3 regions of the Paenibacillus wenxiniae genome follow, and region 1 is predicted to be linked to each of the others. Evidence: riboswitches for the same ligand, from Rfam matches in the RefSeq annotation. Region 1 holds a riboswitch; each other region holds the start of a gene.
What was found. A riboswitch is a leader RNA that binds a small molecule or an ion and turns the genes downstream of it on or off. The one in region 1 is predicted to bind cyclic di-AMP.

Region 2: it holds a riboswitch for cyclic di-AMP, as region 1 does, so the genes downstream of both, kdpF (K(+)-transporting ATPase subunit F) here and AAHF22_RS22420 (resuscitation-promoting factor) in region 1, are expected to answer to the same signal.
Region 3: it holds a riboswitch for cyclic di-AMP, as region 1 does, so the genes downstream of both, AAHF22_RS22800 (C40 family peptidase) here and AAHF22_RS22420 (resuscitation-promoting factor) in region 1, are expected to answer to the same signal.

What each region holds. Positions count from the first base shown of each region.
Region 1 covers NZ_JBCGUH010000022.1:40,047-45,854, forward strand. The annotation lists gene ispE (4-(cytidine 5'-diphospho)-2-C-methyl-D-erythritol kinase) at 1-778, opposite strand, end outside; gene veg (biofilm formation stimulator Veg) at 997-1,272, opposite strand; gene rsmA (16S rRNA (adenine(1518)-N(6)/adenine(1519)-N(6))-dimethyltransferase RsmA) at 1,403-2,287, opposite strand; gene rnmV (ribonuclease M5) at 2,280-2,837, opposite strand; gene AAHF22_RS22420 (resuscitation-promoting factor) at 3,045-4,160, opposite strand; cyclic di-AMP (ydaO/yuaA leader) riboswitch at 4,478-4,712, opposite strand; gene AAHF22_RS22425 (TatD family hydrolase) at 4,908-5,675, opposite strand; gene AAHF22_RS22430 (HD domain-containing protein) at 5,747-5,808, opposite strand, start outside.
Region 2 covers NZ_JBCGUH010000002.1:195,728-201,535, forward strand. The annotation lists gene AAHF22_RS04035 (MBL fold metallo-hydrolase) at 1-325, shown strand, start outside; gene AAHF22_RS04040 (histidine phosphatase family protein) at 402-989, opposite strand; gene AAHF22_RS04045 (DUF4177 domain-containing protein) at 1,124-1,327, shown strand; gene AAHF22_RS04050 (SMI1/KNR4 family protein) at 1,419-2,933, shown strand; cyclic di-AMP (ydaO/yuaA leader) riboswitch at 3,564-3,763, shown strand; cyclic di-AMP (ydaO/yuaA leader) riboswitch at 4,087-4,274, shown strand; gene kdpF (K(+)-transporting ATPase subunit F) at 4,593-4,673, shown strand; gene kdpA (potassium-transporting ATPase subunit KdpA) at 4,698-5,808, shown strand, end outside.
Region 3 covers NZ_JBCGUH010000024.1:32,393-38,200, forward strand. The annotation lists gene AAHF22_RS22790 (ATPase domain-containing protein) at 1-714, opposite strand, end outside; gene AAHF22_RS22795 (YwhD family protein) at 1,150-1,671, opposite strand; cyclic di-AMP (ydaO/yuaA leader) riboswitch at 2,433-2,571, shown strand; gene AAHF22_RS22800 (C40 family peptidase) at 2,581-3,054, shown strand; gene AAHF22_RS22805 (GNAT family N-acetyltransferase) at 3,355-3,861, shown strand; gene AAHF22_RS22810 (hypothetical protein) at 4,003-4,296, opposite strand; gene motA (flagellar motor stator protein MotA) at 4,498-5,307, shown strand; gene motB (flagellar motor protein MotB) at 5,291-5,808, shown strand, end outside.

The DNA.
Region 1 (5,808 bases):
CTTTGGAAACAAGGCCGAATACCGTTGGCCCGCTACCCGACATCAACACACCGTCTGCACCCAGCTGCTGCATCGTCTGCTTGAGTTGCTGTACCTCTGGATAATGACTGAGCGTCACATCCTCCAGCACATTGCCCAGACCGCTACAGATCGCTTCAAACGATTGCTGTTCAATCGCCTGCTGCATTGCTGCTGCTGACGGATGCTGCTTGATCTGATCCGCTCTCAGACGTCCATAGACGCCAGCTGTGGATACATTGATCGGCGGCTTTGCCAGAATGACCCAGCAATCCGGCGGGCTTGGCAGTGGCGTCAGCCGTTCGCCACGCCCTGTCGCCAGCGCTGTACCGCCTGTAATACAAAATGGAACATCTGAGCCAATCGAAGCACCCAGTTCCATCATATCCTCATGAGGAATATCCAGCTTCCACAGTCGATTTAATCCACGCAGGGCAGCCGCTGCATCGCTGCTACCTCCTGCTAGGCCGGCGGCAACCGGAATCTGCTTGTCGATATGAATGTGCACGCCCTGGCGAATGCCGTAACGCTCCTTGATCTTACTCGCAGCCTGATAGGCTAAATTTTTATCATCCAGAGGGATGTAACCAGCCTGACTGGATATTTTGATCGTATGACCGGGCAACTCCGTAATCGTTAACCGATCGGCGAGATCGACCATCGTCATGATCATCTCTACCTCGTGGTACCCGTCCGGGCGTTTGTGCAGCACATCCAGCATCAGATTTATTTTGGCTGGCGCTTTTTCATATAGCTTCATGAGGTTCCTCCACCTTCAACATTCCGTCCGTTCTTATGGTTACTGTATCCGCTTATGGTGATGAACAGTTGTCCATCTATCCTACGCAAATTACAGGTAGCTATGTATAGCCACGAATACTCCAATTATAGAAAAAATGAATTGCAAAGTCTATTCACAAAGCAAAACAGTCTCTACCCCCGCAGGAGATAAAGACTGCCTTATCATAAAACAGTTATTCAATTCCCTGCATACTCGATGCTTGTATGGGAATCATCCTCGCAAACTGTGATTTCAACCGAGTCGGTTAATACGTCTGCGTAGCTGTAAGACACTCGTTCAAAAGTTTGATGCTCATCATCAAGCTTAACAGTAAAAACAGAAGGGTAGGTTTCTTCCAAAATTCCGGTACGTTCAATGGTCTTTTTCCGACCACCGTGTGCGCGCAATGTAATTTTGTGCCCTACATGAGCATCAAGATTGCGTTTGATTTCGGTAAGCGCATTGTTAGCCATGCTCACAACCACCTCTTTTCCTACTCCCTATTGTAACAAAAAGGAAAAGAAATGTCAATCAAATATTAAATTATGCTACACAAAATTTATTTTGTCAATGATTTTTTTGTGGAATGCTAAAAAGCTAACTTTATCGAATGCCTGCTGCCAAAAATACGTCACTCAAACGTCCGTATTCTTCGATGCTGAGCGTTTCTCCGCGACGGGATGGCTCGATGCCTGCCTGCGCTAGAAGCTGCTCCAGCTGCTGGCGATCGCTACCGCTGAAATAGCGTGTTTTCAAGTTGTTGGCAATCGTTTTACGGCGTTGTACAAAGCACGCCTGCATCAGCTCGAAGAAATGCTGCTCGTCCTGTACTTGTACCGGTGGCTCTTCACGTAGCTTCAGGCGAATGACCGCCGATTCAACATTAGGCTGTGGAATAAACACCGTTTTCGGCACGATACATACAAGCTCAGGTATACAGTAATATTGCACAGCAATGCTCAAGCTGCCATAATCTTTGCCGCCCGGCGCAGCTGCCATACGCTGTGCCACTTCCTTCTGAATCATCACGACGATATTATCCAGCGGCAGCTTCTCTTCCAGCAGCTTCATCAGAATCGGTGTGGTGACATAATACGGCAAATTGGCAACGACACTCACCTTCTCCACTTCCGCAAAATCCTCGCGGAACAGCTCCTGCAAGTCCACCTTAAGCACATCACCATGACGCACATGCACATTGTCGTATGCGCCCAGCGAGTCCCGCAAAATGGGCAGCAGGCGTTGATCAATCTCCACCGCGGTCACATTGTGCGCCTGACGTGCCAGACGCTCTGTTAATGCACCGATTCCCGGTCCGATTTCTAATGCACCCCGTTGTTCATTCAAATCGGCTGCATCGACAATTTTATTCAAAATATTACTATCGATCAAAAAGTTCTGTCCCAGACTCTTTTTAAACGAAAAGCCATGTTTATTAATAATCTCCTTCGTCCGTCCCGGCGTAGCGATATCGTGTCTGTCATTCATTGGATTGCTGTTCCTCCGCTTCAAGTTGTGAAAGTGCTGCCGCGAATTCTTCACGGGTGATCCCAAATATACGCAGCCGTTTATAAAACTGCTTGCCGTTGCCATAACCGATCCCGAGCAGATTGCCCATTTTCATCCGGCGTGCCGCAGCCTGTTTATGAATAACGAGTCCGGTCGTGATCAGATCATCCCAGTCGATCAGTGTTTCTGCTTCTGGCATTTCGGTATGCACACGCGCCAGAGCAGCTCGAATCGATTCAGGCGAGGCATTTTCCACACCGATATCGCCTTTTAGCGTCGCTTCGCTTTCCGGTATAAAGGCATGCTTACAGCCCGGAACCTTTTGCGAGACGATTTTACGTATCCGCTCTCCGGCATGATCCGGATCGGTCAAAATAATAACGCCTCTGCGCTCCTGTGCCAAACGTACACGACGAATAACGTGCGGCCCGATCGCCGAGCCACCGGTTTCGATCGTATCGGCTTCCACTGCACGCTTGATCGCTACCGTATCATCCCGTCCCTCTACAACAATGACTTCTTTAATCAATGGATGGTACGCTTCCCTTCTGGATCGGGGGCATACAGATCCCTTTTCCCCTCGATCGTATTCATATTGTCCTTAGTATAACAAAACAACAAACAAAAAGAAGGGGAATCATCCCCTTCTCCGGTTGGTTCATATACGCTCGTGGTTAATAATGCTTATATCCTATAACAGTCCTGCCAGCACAGGCAACCGATTTGTACCGTGATCTTACGGCTTTACCGGACCGATCACATAGACCGTATAACCGGTCTTGCGTCCGAATGCTCTTGCCTGGCTCAGGCTATCAATATATACGTCAATCTTATTGCCGTTAATGGCGCTGCCGGTATCTTCCGCACGGCGGTAGCCGATGCCTTCGATGTATACCCACCATCCCATTGGGATGACGCTAGGATCTACAGCAATCGTGCGTCCTTCTGTCACTCGCGTGCCAGATGCAGTACGTGTACCCAGCCCTGGTTCCTGAGAGGAGTAGGCGGTCAGCATCACATTATTTAATACTTTGGCATAAGAGAAGTTTTTGTCGGAATCGGAACTGGACGAGTCCGAGCTAACCGATTCGCTCACTACTACAGCTTTCGGTTCCTCTTTTTTCGTACCAATCGCTACGATTTTGTCTTTCACTTCAGCGGTGGTCTTTTTCTTGACCATTTGCTTGGAGACGAATTCGCCGTCTTCAAACACTTTTTCGATATACTGGACTACTTTACCATTTTGACCTTCTTGAATAACTTTGGTTTTGCCTTTTAGCAAATCGCCGTCGTTCTTTTTGATCGTTTGGTAAGGGAGTTCCACGACCTGTTTGCTTGTAATCGAAGTGGTTCTCGTTACCCGAATGTCCATATCCGGCTTCACGGCTGCTTCGACAGGGGGGTCCAGTTTATCTCTGGAACCGAGTTTGATGTTAAGCTGATCCAGTGCACTACCAACCGTTTTGGCTGTTGTGTACACCTGTTTGATTTCTCCGTCAGCGCGAAGATTTACAGCAACCGCATGGTTAATGTATACCTTGTCGCCATCCTGGATTGCTCCGTTCATAGACATTGATACTTTATCCTGGGGTGCTACTTGAATATTTTGTTCAGCCAGCAAATCGGATAGCTGTAGCTTATGGGTCTCGACCATTTGAGCTTTGCCATCAATAACGACATAAATATTTTTGCTTGCCTGCATGTACATGAGCCAGAGTGCCATGGCAATAACCACAACAACTGCCAGCGAAGTGAGCAGTACAGAGCGTAGATTTTTTTGCTTCCAACGCAGCGCGTAAGACATGCTGGATGAGCGTGAACCATGGGTTTCTTTGAAAGGAGCAATTCCCACTTCTTCCGTCCTCCTTACATAGTCTCGCCGTCTTGCTATAAAGAAACTGTATAATAGACGCGACTATATCAGAATTTCCACAGGCGTTAAAATGATCACGATGAAATACCAGCGCATTGCGGTACTTCGTTCTAGTTGAAAGATGCCTGCGCCATGGTCAGTCCTAGCGGCATACCGATCCCCGATAGTGAAAACCGGGTCTTCTCTTTTTCACTTACTTCCTTTTGCACAAAACAAAAAAGCCTAGGGAAAAGTGCAAGAGCAACTCTTCCGTGGCTTCCCGACATTGTACGTCCAATGGAAACTTAGAAAATGAGAGGTTGCCTCTGCATCGCTTACGAGGTTAGCTGTCGGGTTCGGATAAGCACTACTGCGTGTAGCTGGTACCCTGTGAGACGTCCTTCGCTCATGGCGCAAGTAGCCTCAATTCACCCCAAAGACCCTGTATTAGGAATCACACAATCTGTCTTCCGGTATTGCTGGTTTAAAGTGAATGAAGACAGCTGTTGGTTCCCCCGTTCTCCTATGTAGGAAACTCAGCGAGACCGAATCATGGAATCTCGTGTATGAACACGAAGATTAAATCACTGATGAAATGATATCCCGAACACAACCTCACTGTAAAGCGAGAGGCAACTCCGTTTTTCTTAAAAAGTAGTTAAAAACTTGTAACATTTCTGCATTTTTTCGTTAAAATTCATTCATATATCGGAATAGCTCGGTTTTTTAGTGGTTTTGCTCTCGATTTCACCGAATGCCAAATAATGCCAACGCATTTTTTGTAGTAATTTCACTAATTTCTTCCAGACTTACCCCTTTAAGCTCGGCGGCTGTCTCTGCGACCAAACGCACATATCCAGACTCATTTCTTTTCCCACGATTAGGATGTGGAGTCAAATAAGGGGAGTCTGTTTCCAACAATAAACGATCCATTGGAACTTGCTTTAGCACCTCTTTTGGCTGCTTCGCATTTTTGAAGGTGATCGGTCCGCCAAACGAAATATGGAAGCCCATATCGAGGCACATTTGCGCCGTTTCCCAGCTGCCAGAAAACGCATGCATAATGCCGCCCACTTCGCTTGCCTTTTCCTCCCGCAAAATCCGAACAATATCTTCATGCGCTTCCCGATTATGAATGACAATCGGCATCTTTAGCTCGCGTGCCAATCCGATTTGTTCCCGCAATACGCGATGTTGAATATCTTTTGGCGATTTATCCCAGTGATAATCCAATCCAATTTCACCGATCGCGACTACTTTTTCATGACTGCATAAAGATGCAATCCATTCCAGATCACCTGGCTGCATCGTGATCGCTTCCACTGGATGCCAGCCGACTGCCGCATAAATAAAATCATATTCCTCTACTAATTGCATCGTCGTCGGAATCGTCTCACGGTCAAATCCGATATTCACCATTCGAGTGACCCCATTATTGTAGGCACGCTCGATCACTTCTTTGCGATCCTCATCAAAATCTTTGGAATCCAAATGTGTATGTGTATCAAATAACATAAGGTACATTCTCCTTTACACGCTTTTTTGCATAATACTTATTTAACTTTTTTATTGGCTTCATACATTTTTTATATTTCAAACTCCATTTGAGCAGGTCCCAGCTTGTCTTCGAAAATGTCCGCTACATGCG
Region 2 (5,808 bases), on a different contig from region 1:
TATCCATGTGGAGCCAAATGAATATACGGCTGAAGCAACGCTACAGCTTGTTCGCATGCTGCGGCATTATGATGCGGAGACGGTTGTACTGTCCCATCATGCAGACATCTGGGACGGAGCACGCTATCAGCAGGAGTTAGATCTGCTGGAACATATTGCTCGTCTCGTCCAGCAACCCGATCAAGAGGAAGAGCTGATTATCGGGCAGCTAGAGCGGCAGTATGATCGCGAGCTGGATAAATATGAGCGCGAGACCATTACGTTGTTCATGAATGGACGTCGCCGTCAGCAATGGATGGAGCCTGTAGCTGAAAGCGGAGCATAATTGCTGATCTGATTTGAATCGAGCCGACATCGATCGATTAACTGCACATCATACCGATAGCTCAACACTGGCGCAACTATTGAGGTTTTTTATTGGACATTTCTGCATGCAGGGCAGCACTGGATTCGGCGTCGCGAAACAGATGCAGCTTGCCATTCTCAACCATACGCATACGGGGACCGGTAAAGCCGCGGCGGATCAACTGCTTACGCATGTAGAGCATAAGCGCCCAATGACTAACGATCAAAATATGCTCGGCGTCAGATGACAAAATAATATCCAGCGCACGATCAATACGTGCGTTCGCCTCAGCAACCATACGTTTGTAACGCCTGCTGAGTAGTGGAGCGATGCGGGCAAAAACTGCCCAGCCGATAAAAGGAAAGCGCAAGCCTGTATTGAACGTCGGCGGCGTAATCTCACGCAGCTCTGGCATAATAACGATTTCACCGGGATAAATGAACTGTGCCGTTTTGATCGCACGGGGTAAATCGCTTGTAAAGCATATTTCCCAGTTCAGCCCGCGTAGATCGGTTGTGCCTTCTTCAATGTCAGCCACATCGTATTCTTCCAGCCAGGTGACCAGTTCGTTTACGGTCACCATCTGGCGAATTGGAAACTCTTTATTCACTTTAAAATGGCGCACAAGTCCAATAGTCTTCATCAGCAGTATGGTGTAACTCCTTCTATTTAGTATGCTACAATATTGATTATACCCATTTATAGCCAGTTATACTGCAACTGATAAAGTGGGCTTTCATAGATTTGTATTATTGTTTCGGAAAGGAAGATCATACCATGATTCAGTGGGAATATAAAACAGTAAAATTAGCAGCCGGCGGCTTTCTCGGCGGCAAGGTAGATGAGCAACATTTGCAGGAAACATTAAATGCGCTCGGCTTTGAAGGCTGGGAGCTAGTTTCCAGCTTTGATACGGCGATGTCGCAGGGAGCGTCCCGCGAAATCATCCTTATTTTCAAACGCAGCGCCTTGCTGGAATAGACCGGATCGACTACGTACATAGTATACGTACAATGATGGTTTGCTGTCCAACAAGATCATCTTGGCATAAACAGATAAAGGAGGCAACCGCATGATTGGAACATGGATGGAAGAAATCAAATCCATGCTGCGCGGCAAGCTGAGCAGTCTGGAATCATCCTTACTCGCTTCAGCTAGCGATGAGGACATTTCGCAAGCCGAGCAGGCGATGAACGTTACGTTCCCAGCACAACTTAAGCAGTTGTATCGACTTCATAATGGGGAATCACATAGCGGTCCCGGTTTGTTTTTTGGACTGCAATTTTTGACGCTTGAAGAAATGGTGAATGAATGGAAAATATGGTCGGATTTGCAGGAGGAATACGCAGATATGGGCGACCATTATTCAATTCCTGCCGATTGGATTAAGGAGCAGTATATCAATCGGCAGTGGATTCCATTTTGTCATGATGGCGGTGGGAATCACCTGGGCATCGATCTTGATCCAGGTCCAGACGGTATCGTCGGTCAGGTGATCAATTTTGGTCGTGATGAAGAAACGAAATTCGTCATTGCTCGTGATATCGAACAATTTATTCATTTTATGCATCATACGATCCATACAGGCAATTATACAGTCGTGCAGGAAGAAGGAACGAGCTACTGGATGTATGGACGTCATGAACAAGCTCGTTTGCTTTGTGACGCGCAGGAGTATGCATTTGGTGCAGAATGGGATACCGCCAGCAAGCAGCTGTCTGTGGAAGAACTGGCAGCCTGGGAAGCCGGGTTACCACATCCGTGGCGAGAATGGATGGAGCAGGATTACGGTTCAGCCCAGCAATTTACAAGCTTATATCAGCTCTATTTGCCCAATAAACAGATTAGCGATATTAGCCCACTTGCAGCGTGTACACAGCTACGCGAGTTAAGTCTGTCTCGCAATGTAGTCGATGATCTAACACCGCTAGCTCATTGTCGTGAGCTGAAAAAGCTATATGTGCTGGACAATCCAGTCGCAGACCTAAGACCACTGGCACAATTGCCTTATTTACGCCAGTTGAATATTAGCGATACCCGTGTGGCTTCGCTGGAACCACTCGCTCATCTACAACGTCTGGTTGAGCTGGAGTGCGAGCGGATTCCAGCAACAGATTATACACCGTTGCTTCATATCCCAACGTTGGAATGTCTGACCATCTCTACTCCCGATGCGGAGCAGGCTGTCGTTATGAGCCAGTTAAAGCAGCTGAAGCAATTGACTATAATCGATGCACAGCAGTGGGGCGAACAACAGTGGGCAGCACTTGCTAACCTGTCACTCGTATCGCTGACCGTTACAGGGGTTCGCTGGAGCGATATGCGCTATATAAGTCATTTTACTTATCTAAAAAGCTTGACGCTGGCTAATGTTGAAGTGAACGATATTTCGGGACTCTCTTCCTTACCTGCTTTGCAAAAGCTTAAGCTAGCAGGCGATAATATGATCGCGAATCCTGAAGCAATCGCACAGTGTAGTGCCTTGTCTTCTTTTACAGGAAATGAGAACGATGTAGAGTTGCTACAGGCAGCGTTTAAGCAACCTGTGAGTTTCTCGATCCAGTATGATCGACGTTATACGATGTAAATAATAGCCCGTCCGGCGTATGAGCGGACGGGTTTTATATGATGGAAAATGCAAATAAAATAAATGCACATTGCACACAAACCAGATGAATAATCTATACGCAATAACGTCTTTTTCGATCGTGAGTATCGTTAGATTAATATTAGCGCTGACCGTACATAGCAGCACAATAGCAGGTATTTACTATCGATAATGATGTGCTGACAAATACTCGGATCGCCTCGTTTTTGCAAATGTGAATAATGACATATCGATTTGCGAAACTGGATGAAAAGCTAGATGAAAATGGTGAAATGTAATGTAAAATCTAAGCTGATGAGCGATATAGGGAGTAAAAAAGAGCTTGAGGGAGGTATCCCTCGTCTGCATTTTCAAAAGAGAAAGCTGTGGGAAATCACGGCTTTTTTTGCCTTTTTGATCTGCTTTACACTTCGGAATTACAGGAGTAATATACATTTCAGGATTTAGAGATTTGCGCTTGCAACGACTTCTACTATGCTGGTAGAACCGCATAACAGCAGGAAAGCACAGCGGTGCTAAGCCAGACTGTTCCGGCGATCCGTCCAGCAGGAAGCGTGAAGATGCAAATCGGTATTTGTCCAGATCAAACAATTGAATTTCAGAAGTTTCTTGTTCTTATTGCTGAGTTTCCGGTTATCGCCGGAAAACGGGGGAACCAATTCGCAGCATGTCAAAGGTGTGAGAGCCGATGACCGTCTGCATGGGGTGAATCCGTCAGCACCGGTAACCATGGGACCGGCGCTGATGGTAGGGCGACTCTCACCGCCCGAATCCGACAGCTAACCTCGTAAGCGCAGGTCGGGAGAGGAGTGCAGAACTTGTGCCATCATGACACAGGGTATACACGCTCTGTGTTTTCTTATGCCCTGTTAACGCTCATCAGCTTCTGAAGTCAGACGAAATGGACGGAATATAGTATTGCAATGGCAGTGCACGCACGATACGAATGGAACGATACATGTACTTTTTGAAACGGTAGAAGTCGATTTGGCCGTTATGTCATGTGACACCTGGACAGTATGAATATGTACGCTCAAACTGCTGAACGCTGTACAATTACGGGCAATACGATGATAGATTCGTTTTCGCTCTGCTTATGCGATTTTCGCTGTATGGATTTAATCTTTGCTCTTTTACATGTACGCTTAATTTCCTGTTGGTTCGTGCTTACGTACCGCATACAGGAAAGCGGGGGAACCAATCGTCAGAACTAGCTTGGAGCAAGCGGTCTGACACGGGGTGAATTCCGGCATCGCCGGAACGGGCAATCTTCCAGCCCGAACCCGACAGCTAACCTCGTCAGCGATTCAGGAAGAACTTATATCCGGCTTACGTCATTCTGGTCTACACATATCGATGTGTCTGATCGGTTACACACGGAAGAAGCCCGGTGAAAAGTTCGATTTTTACCGAGGCTTCTTTTTTTGCGCCTAATTTCGCTTTTATTGACGCAAAATCGTTCGATTGGCAACTTGAACATTATCTACCATCAAATTTAATCTTACGCATGTTCATGCTGAAGGGGAAAGAAATCATGTTGGATATTTTAATGATTGTGCTCATTTTACTCATTGCATTCGCGCTTGGCGGACTGGGCATCTGGTCATCCAGAGTGATCGGAGAGCGAGGGAAAGAACAATGATCTGGCTATTATGGCTTATAATTGCAGGCTTGCTAGTGTACTTGTGTTATGCCCTGATCTATCCGGAAAAATTTTAAACAGGCAGGAGAGAGTGAGTGAGTATGTTCGCATATATCGGAGTTGCCTTAACTTTATTAATTGCGCTATTGCTGGCGCGTCCAATGGGTGCTTATATCGCCCGTGCATTTGATTATACACCGGGAAAGCTGGATCGTTTCTTCGGTCCACTGGAAAAGATCATGTATAAGCTGGGTGGTATCCGGCAAAATAATCAGACATGGAAGCAATATGTTGTCGCTTTACTTGTCAGCAATACGGTTATGGCATTGATCGTATATGTCATTTTCCGTTTACAGGATAAGTTGCCGCTGAATCCAGCAGGCATTCCAGCGATGAGTCCAGAGCTGGCATTTAATACAGCGATTAGCTTTTTGACGAATACGAACTTACAGCATTATAGCGGTGAAAGCGGATTGTCGCTGTTCTCGCAAATGTCTGCCATTGTGTTCATGATGTTTGTCTCACCGGCAACAGGGATTGCCGCAGCGATTGCGTTTATGCGTGGTCTTGCCGGAAAGCCAATGGGAAACTTTTTCGTCGATCTGGTGCGGGCGATTACACGTATTTTGCTGCCATTGTGCGTTGTTGCTGCCCTGATCTTCATTAGTCAGGGGGTTCCGCAGACGTTACAAACGTCTGTAACAGCCACTACATTAGAAGGCACCCAGCAACAGATTGGCATGGGACCGCTCGGCAGCTTTGTTGCTATTAAGGAAATGGGTAATAACGGCGGTGGATTTTTCGGCGCTAACTCGGCGCATCCATTTGAGAATCCTGATGCCATTAGCAATATGCTACAAATGATTCTGATGTTGCTCGTACCGATCTCGCTTCCATTCACGTATGGGCGTATCGTTGGTAATCCGAAGCAAGGACGGGTGCTGTTTGTATCGATGGCAATCATGTTCTTGATTATGCTCAGTTCGTCGCTCTATGCAGAGCATCAAGGGAACCCTCTGATCAATGAGCTTGGATTACAACAAAGTGCAGGTTCGATGGAAGGGAAAGAAGTACGATTCGGGATTGAACAATCGTCGCTCTATTCAGTCGTAACGACAGCGTCAGAGACCGGCGCCGTGAATACGATGCATGATACTTTAACACCGCTCGGCGGTATGATCGCCCTGAGTAATATGATGCTTAATACCGTAT
Region 3 (5,808 bases), on a different contig from region 1:
ATCCTCAGCCATCGACAGAGATGGAACGATGTAGACACCTTCATTCATAAACTTGTAGGTGTGCTCGCCTTCCATAATGCGCGTGCCACGCATTTTCAGCACCTCAATGGTACGCTTACGGTATTTTTCCATCAGCGGCTTGAGGGAGAGCCTGACAATCCCATCGCATATATAATTTTCAAAAGGGATATTCATTTCGCTAAGCTCCGCATATTCGCGGATAAAGAAAGACGTTAGATTGTGCTTACGCATAATATTGCGAATCGTATATACATTATTGCGAACGTGTTCACTCGCGCTCACCATACGGAATAAGCTGATACTATCGATCACTACACGCTTACAGCCAATCTCGTTCACTACCGCTTCAAATATACCGTTAGGCTGTAGCATCTGATCCAGTAAAATATCTGGCTCCATGCAAATAACGCGCAGCTTATTTTCCCGTTCTAGCTGACGCAAATCCCATCCAAATCCGCTCATATCTTCGTAAATTTGCTCCGGTAATTCTTCAAATGTGATGTACATTCCTGGCTCGTTGAAGTTGATCGCACCTTCTACAAGGAACTGCATCCCGATCGTTGTTTTACCGGTTCCAGGCTCGCCCTCGAGAATAACTACAGCTCCCGGTGGGATACCGCCATGCAAAATCTCGTCGAGTCCAGGGATACCTGTACGAATAGCACGTGTCTTAATAGCGTTTGTGTTAGGCATATATTGCTCCCTCCATCTGTAGAATAATTTTAGTCACGCAAGGGTTAGCTTTCTTACGAAGACGACTGTACAGCAATTATAACAATGGATAGCACATTAACAAAAGCTATTTTCCAATTTAAAAACGAGACTAAAGGTTTAATAATTTATACCCTATTTTTCCAGAAGATGATAATATTTTCTGGTGTTTATCATAATATTTTAATGAAATTGCTAAATTATATCCCAAACCCGTGAATATAACATGCATAATCATGCATCGGCACTGGAAATTGCGCTGGAAAAGTCTCTCTCGGATAGATTACATACTCGATAAACTGAATCGTAACGATCCATTCGTATTTCTCCATAAAAATAGCCGACTGCTAGCTTCATGCATGAATGGCAAAAGCTATAGTCGGCCTATGATCTAATTCATAATTGTAACACGCCAGCTCAGTTGTCCAGAGCCTGCTTCAGCTCATCGGAAGAACGATCCCACCATTCTTCATTATGGCTAACGAGCAATGTTTTCAGGGCGGCCTTCTCGTCTGGACCAAGCTCACTCAGCATAATGCGACGCTTGATCGCATAATCCAGCTTATTCACATGGTCAGCGAGAATTTTCCAGCCTCGTTTATTCTCCTCATCGATGATCATCTCGCACGCCGTCGCTCCAGCGTAGCTTCCGCCTTCAGGCTGCTTGTCTACCGCAACCCAGACTAGCCATACCTGACGTCCGCCCTCCAGCTCATCACGATTTGTGAGGAACTTGATGCCACGCTCGACTTTACTTTTGGCATGCATCGCCCCGATATCGATTTTAGCCTCGCCATGATCGATAATAATAGGAGAAACGTTATTCAAGTTAATGGCACCTGCACCAAAACCTTTATGTTTACTGCTCTTTTTGCTACTGCTAATAATGTTCAAGGACATCGATTTTTTAGCCGGTTGAGCCGATTGATTTTGATCCATATTTTGATCCATGTTGAAAAATACTCCTTTTCTGTTCATAATTTATATTTGCTGCCGATATAAAAAAAGCAGCGTTTCATAGTTGTAACCCTTTGTACCGATAGCTGCTGCATGTCTGTCTACGGCTTCTATCCAGCGTGATGGATGGGCAAGCTTCAAATGCTCACTCTACGCTATATAAATGATTTCTATATAGAGAACATTCCTTATATAGAGGTAAGCAGCATCGATAGTAAGCTAGCTGTAGCTTTTAGCTGCGATATGAAGACAGATGTCATGCCTTGCAGCATCCATGCCATAAACAATGAATTTCAATATTAATTGTAACATTATTGTAGCGGATCAGGCGTGAAAAACCAATGAAACTCCTGGCTGTCCTAGTGTTATACTATAGTAGTCACGATTTGATATCGCTGACAGCCCTATCAAAGATGACAAAGTAAACGGATAGCCGAGTAACTTTTATAGGTCTAATTGCATGCTCCAATCGCAATATACGGGATTTTTCGACTAAAGATTAATTTTTTTAATAATTATAATCCCTTTAACGGCGCGGTTTTCACGATGTTGCTCACAAAGATGACAAGATTTTTCACGCAAAAAGTGCACAACAGACATTGCCAAAGTAAAAAACCTTTGTTAGAATAAACCCAGCAAGTTTTTAGTAACAACTTTGTAAACTTTAAAAGTAAGCTTGTAACTATTGTTAGAGAAGCCGAAAATTGTCGTAAAAGTTGGATATCGTCTTACGGTGCATTAATCAAAGTGTGAAGCCAAATTTCGTGGCACCGGAAAGCGGGGGAACCGTTTTGGGTGAATTGATCTTGCAAGAGAGGGATCATAGGGGAGACCTTCTACCGAATCCTTAAGCTAACCTCGTAGGCATTGGAAGGGGACAAACGATTTAACATGAAAAAGAAACTAACCGCCGCACTCATGGGATTCGCAATTGCATTTACTGTTATGGGGAACAGCAGTGCACATGCAGATTCCAGAATGGACCAGATCATTGAACCAGCAATGGGAACACCGTACCGCATCGGGGGAACAACGTTCAACGGTTTCGATTGCTCCGGATTCACTCAATATGTATTCAGTAAAATGAACATTGATCTGCCGCGTCAATCCACGTCGCAATATCAGGTAGGCGAAGCGGTAAGCAAAGACGATCTGCAAGCTGGTGACCTCGTATTCTTCAACACGACTGGAGCAGGAGTTTCACATGTAGGCGTTATGGTAAGCAGCACTCAATTCGCACACGCTTCTACATCGAAAGGTGTACGAATTGATAATCTTAGCATGGACTATTACGCTGACCGTTTTGTCGGTGCTAAACGTGTAATGAGCAACTATGCTTTTGACACTTTCGCTACAGATAACTAATTTGACTATTATGCAACTTTGACAACAACGTATCGACTACTATATCGACCGCGAAGGATTCCCGCCAGAATCTTTTGCGGTTTTTTATTTTGCGTGGCGCTTTGTATCTGTATACTATATAAACGAAACGAACTTGAGTTAAGTTACACGTTAGGCAAAAAAAGTTAAAATAAAAATAAGGTAACCCTATAATTATGTCTACTTATAATTACCCGCGTATAAATTATGGTAAACACATTTTCCAATATTTATTTTGTAATTTTATTGTATCTATTGGATAAAGCCGAAAGGAGATTTATGATGCAGCCTGCATGTGTACTGCCCTTTTCCGTCGTATCGATGAGTACCGAGCATGCTGCTCTTATTTGTAACTGGCATTACGATCCGCCCTATAATATTTATGGCTGGTTGCCGTGGGAGCAGATGCAGCAGCTAGGAATCGAATTTGGTGATCCGCAGCTTCGTGAGCAACAGTATGTTTCCATTCTCGATGCTACAGGTGAGCTATACGGCTTTGCTCAATTTTTCCCGCTGACCGGCACGATCCGACTTGGAGTGGGTATGCGACCTGATTTATGCGGATACGGTTATGGTGAATCGTTTATGCGTGCGATTACTGAAGCCGCTATCGCTCGCAATCCGGCGGCAGAGATTGATCTGGAAGTACTCACCTGGAATCAGCGTGCGATTCGCACCTATCAGAAAGCGGGCTTTCATATTACCGATACGTACAGTCGCCGTACACCCGACGGAATGAAGCCTTTCTACTGTATGGTGTACGATACAACCCTTACCGAGCAATCCTAATATCACTGCATCAATCCAACATCATCATATGAAATGAACAAAGATCATATGAAATCAACAAAGGCCTACCCGAGTGAGCGTATGTTCATACGTTCTTGCTCTGGCAGGCCTTATCTATACGAACAACCGCGGGTGCTCGCTTTAAATTAACGATACAAACGTCATTTCAGTCTCGCCGATCAAAATATCGATTCGATGCGTATCCGCAGCATAGATCACGATACCGCTTCCCACCTGAATCGTCGGCTCGGAGCCAAGTGCATAAAACAAATCTTCTGCCAGCGCCTCCTGTACTTCGCGCTGTTCGTCTGGATTTAGCGCTTGCCATTCTTCCGATGACATCTGAAAAAACAGATAACTATCCGGTATCATATTTAGTGCTGTCGTTAAATCGGTTAGAATCCCTTCATAATCACGTCCATGCTTAACACCCATACTCTGCCTCCCCTCAATCTGTCGATATTGTTACATTTACCAACTTCTTTCCATTATAACTCAAAAAAACTCTTAACATTGCATCATATTCTGTCGATAAAAAAGTATCAGCGATTTAAGCAATCCCATCATGCAACTCCATCATTCCATGGAAGAGAGTGGTGTACGCACTACAATATATACTCACGGACGAGGTGTATTATGCAAATTTCAACAATTATTGGCTTAATTGGAGGGATCTTATCCCTGGTAGTCGGGATGATCCTCAAAGGAGCCCCACTGGTCAGTCTGGTTAACAACCCGGCGGCTTATGTTATTATTTTGGTCGGTACGGCAGCTACAATCTTTATGGCATTTCCGATGAACGAAGTAAAACGTGTTCCCAAGTTGTTCGGTATCATTTTCAAAAACCAGACTTTGCTTGATAAAAAGGAACTGGTGCGGATGTTTATGGAATGGGCTTCGATCACACGCCGCGAAGGTTTGCTGGCGCTGGAGTCCAAAGTCGAAGAAATCGACAATTCTTTTCTCCGTAATGGGATGCGGATGATTATTGATGGTAATGATCAGGAGTTCGTTCAGGACGTACTGATGGAAGATATCAATGCTACAGAAGAGCGTCACCGTTCCGGCGCGCTTATCTTTTCTCAAGCAGGTATGTATGCGCCAACGCTCGGCGTACTTGGGGCGGTTGTTGGTCTGATCGCCGCGCTGGCTGACCTTAGTGATATGGAGAAGCTGTCTCACGCGATTGCAGGTGCATTTATCGCGACGGTTCTCGGTATCTTTACCGGTTATGTACTGTGGCATCCGATGGCAAACAAGCTGAAACGTATGTCCAAAGCAGAGGTAGAGATCAAGCTCATGATGGTTGAAGGTCTCCTATCTATTCAATCCGGCGTATCTACGATGGCGATTAGCCAGAAATTAGCTGTATTCCTGACGCCAGCCGAAAGCGCAGAACTTGATGCTGATCAAGGAGGAGGTGGCGCCGGTGAGCAAGAAGGGTAAACGACACGAGCCTCATGAGGAGCACGCGGACGAAAGCTGGCTGCTTCCTTATTCTGACCTGATGACCCTACTGCTGGCACTGTTTATTACTCTATTTTCCATGAGTTCACTGGACGCTTCCAAGTTTAAAGGAATGGCTGAAGCGCTTAATGCTGCTTTTACCGGCGGTACTGGCGTAATGGATCAAACTTCACTAGCACCGACCCAGGGCAAAGTGACAGGTAAAGGCGAACCGGATAATACAGCAGAAGCGGCTACACCGACCGATAGCAAATCCAAAACGTCGGCGCAAAAGCTACGCGAGCAATTGCAAAAACAAGAACAGCAAGATCTGGAAAGTCTCAAACGCAAGCTGGATCAATATATTAAAGAAAACGGGCTAAGTTCTCAATTGACGACAAAGCTGAATCAGTCCGAACTGAAAGTAACGATCAGTGATAACACACTGTTTGCTTCCGGTATGGCTACCGTTAAACCGGAATCACGCCAGCTCGCCAAGTC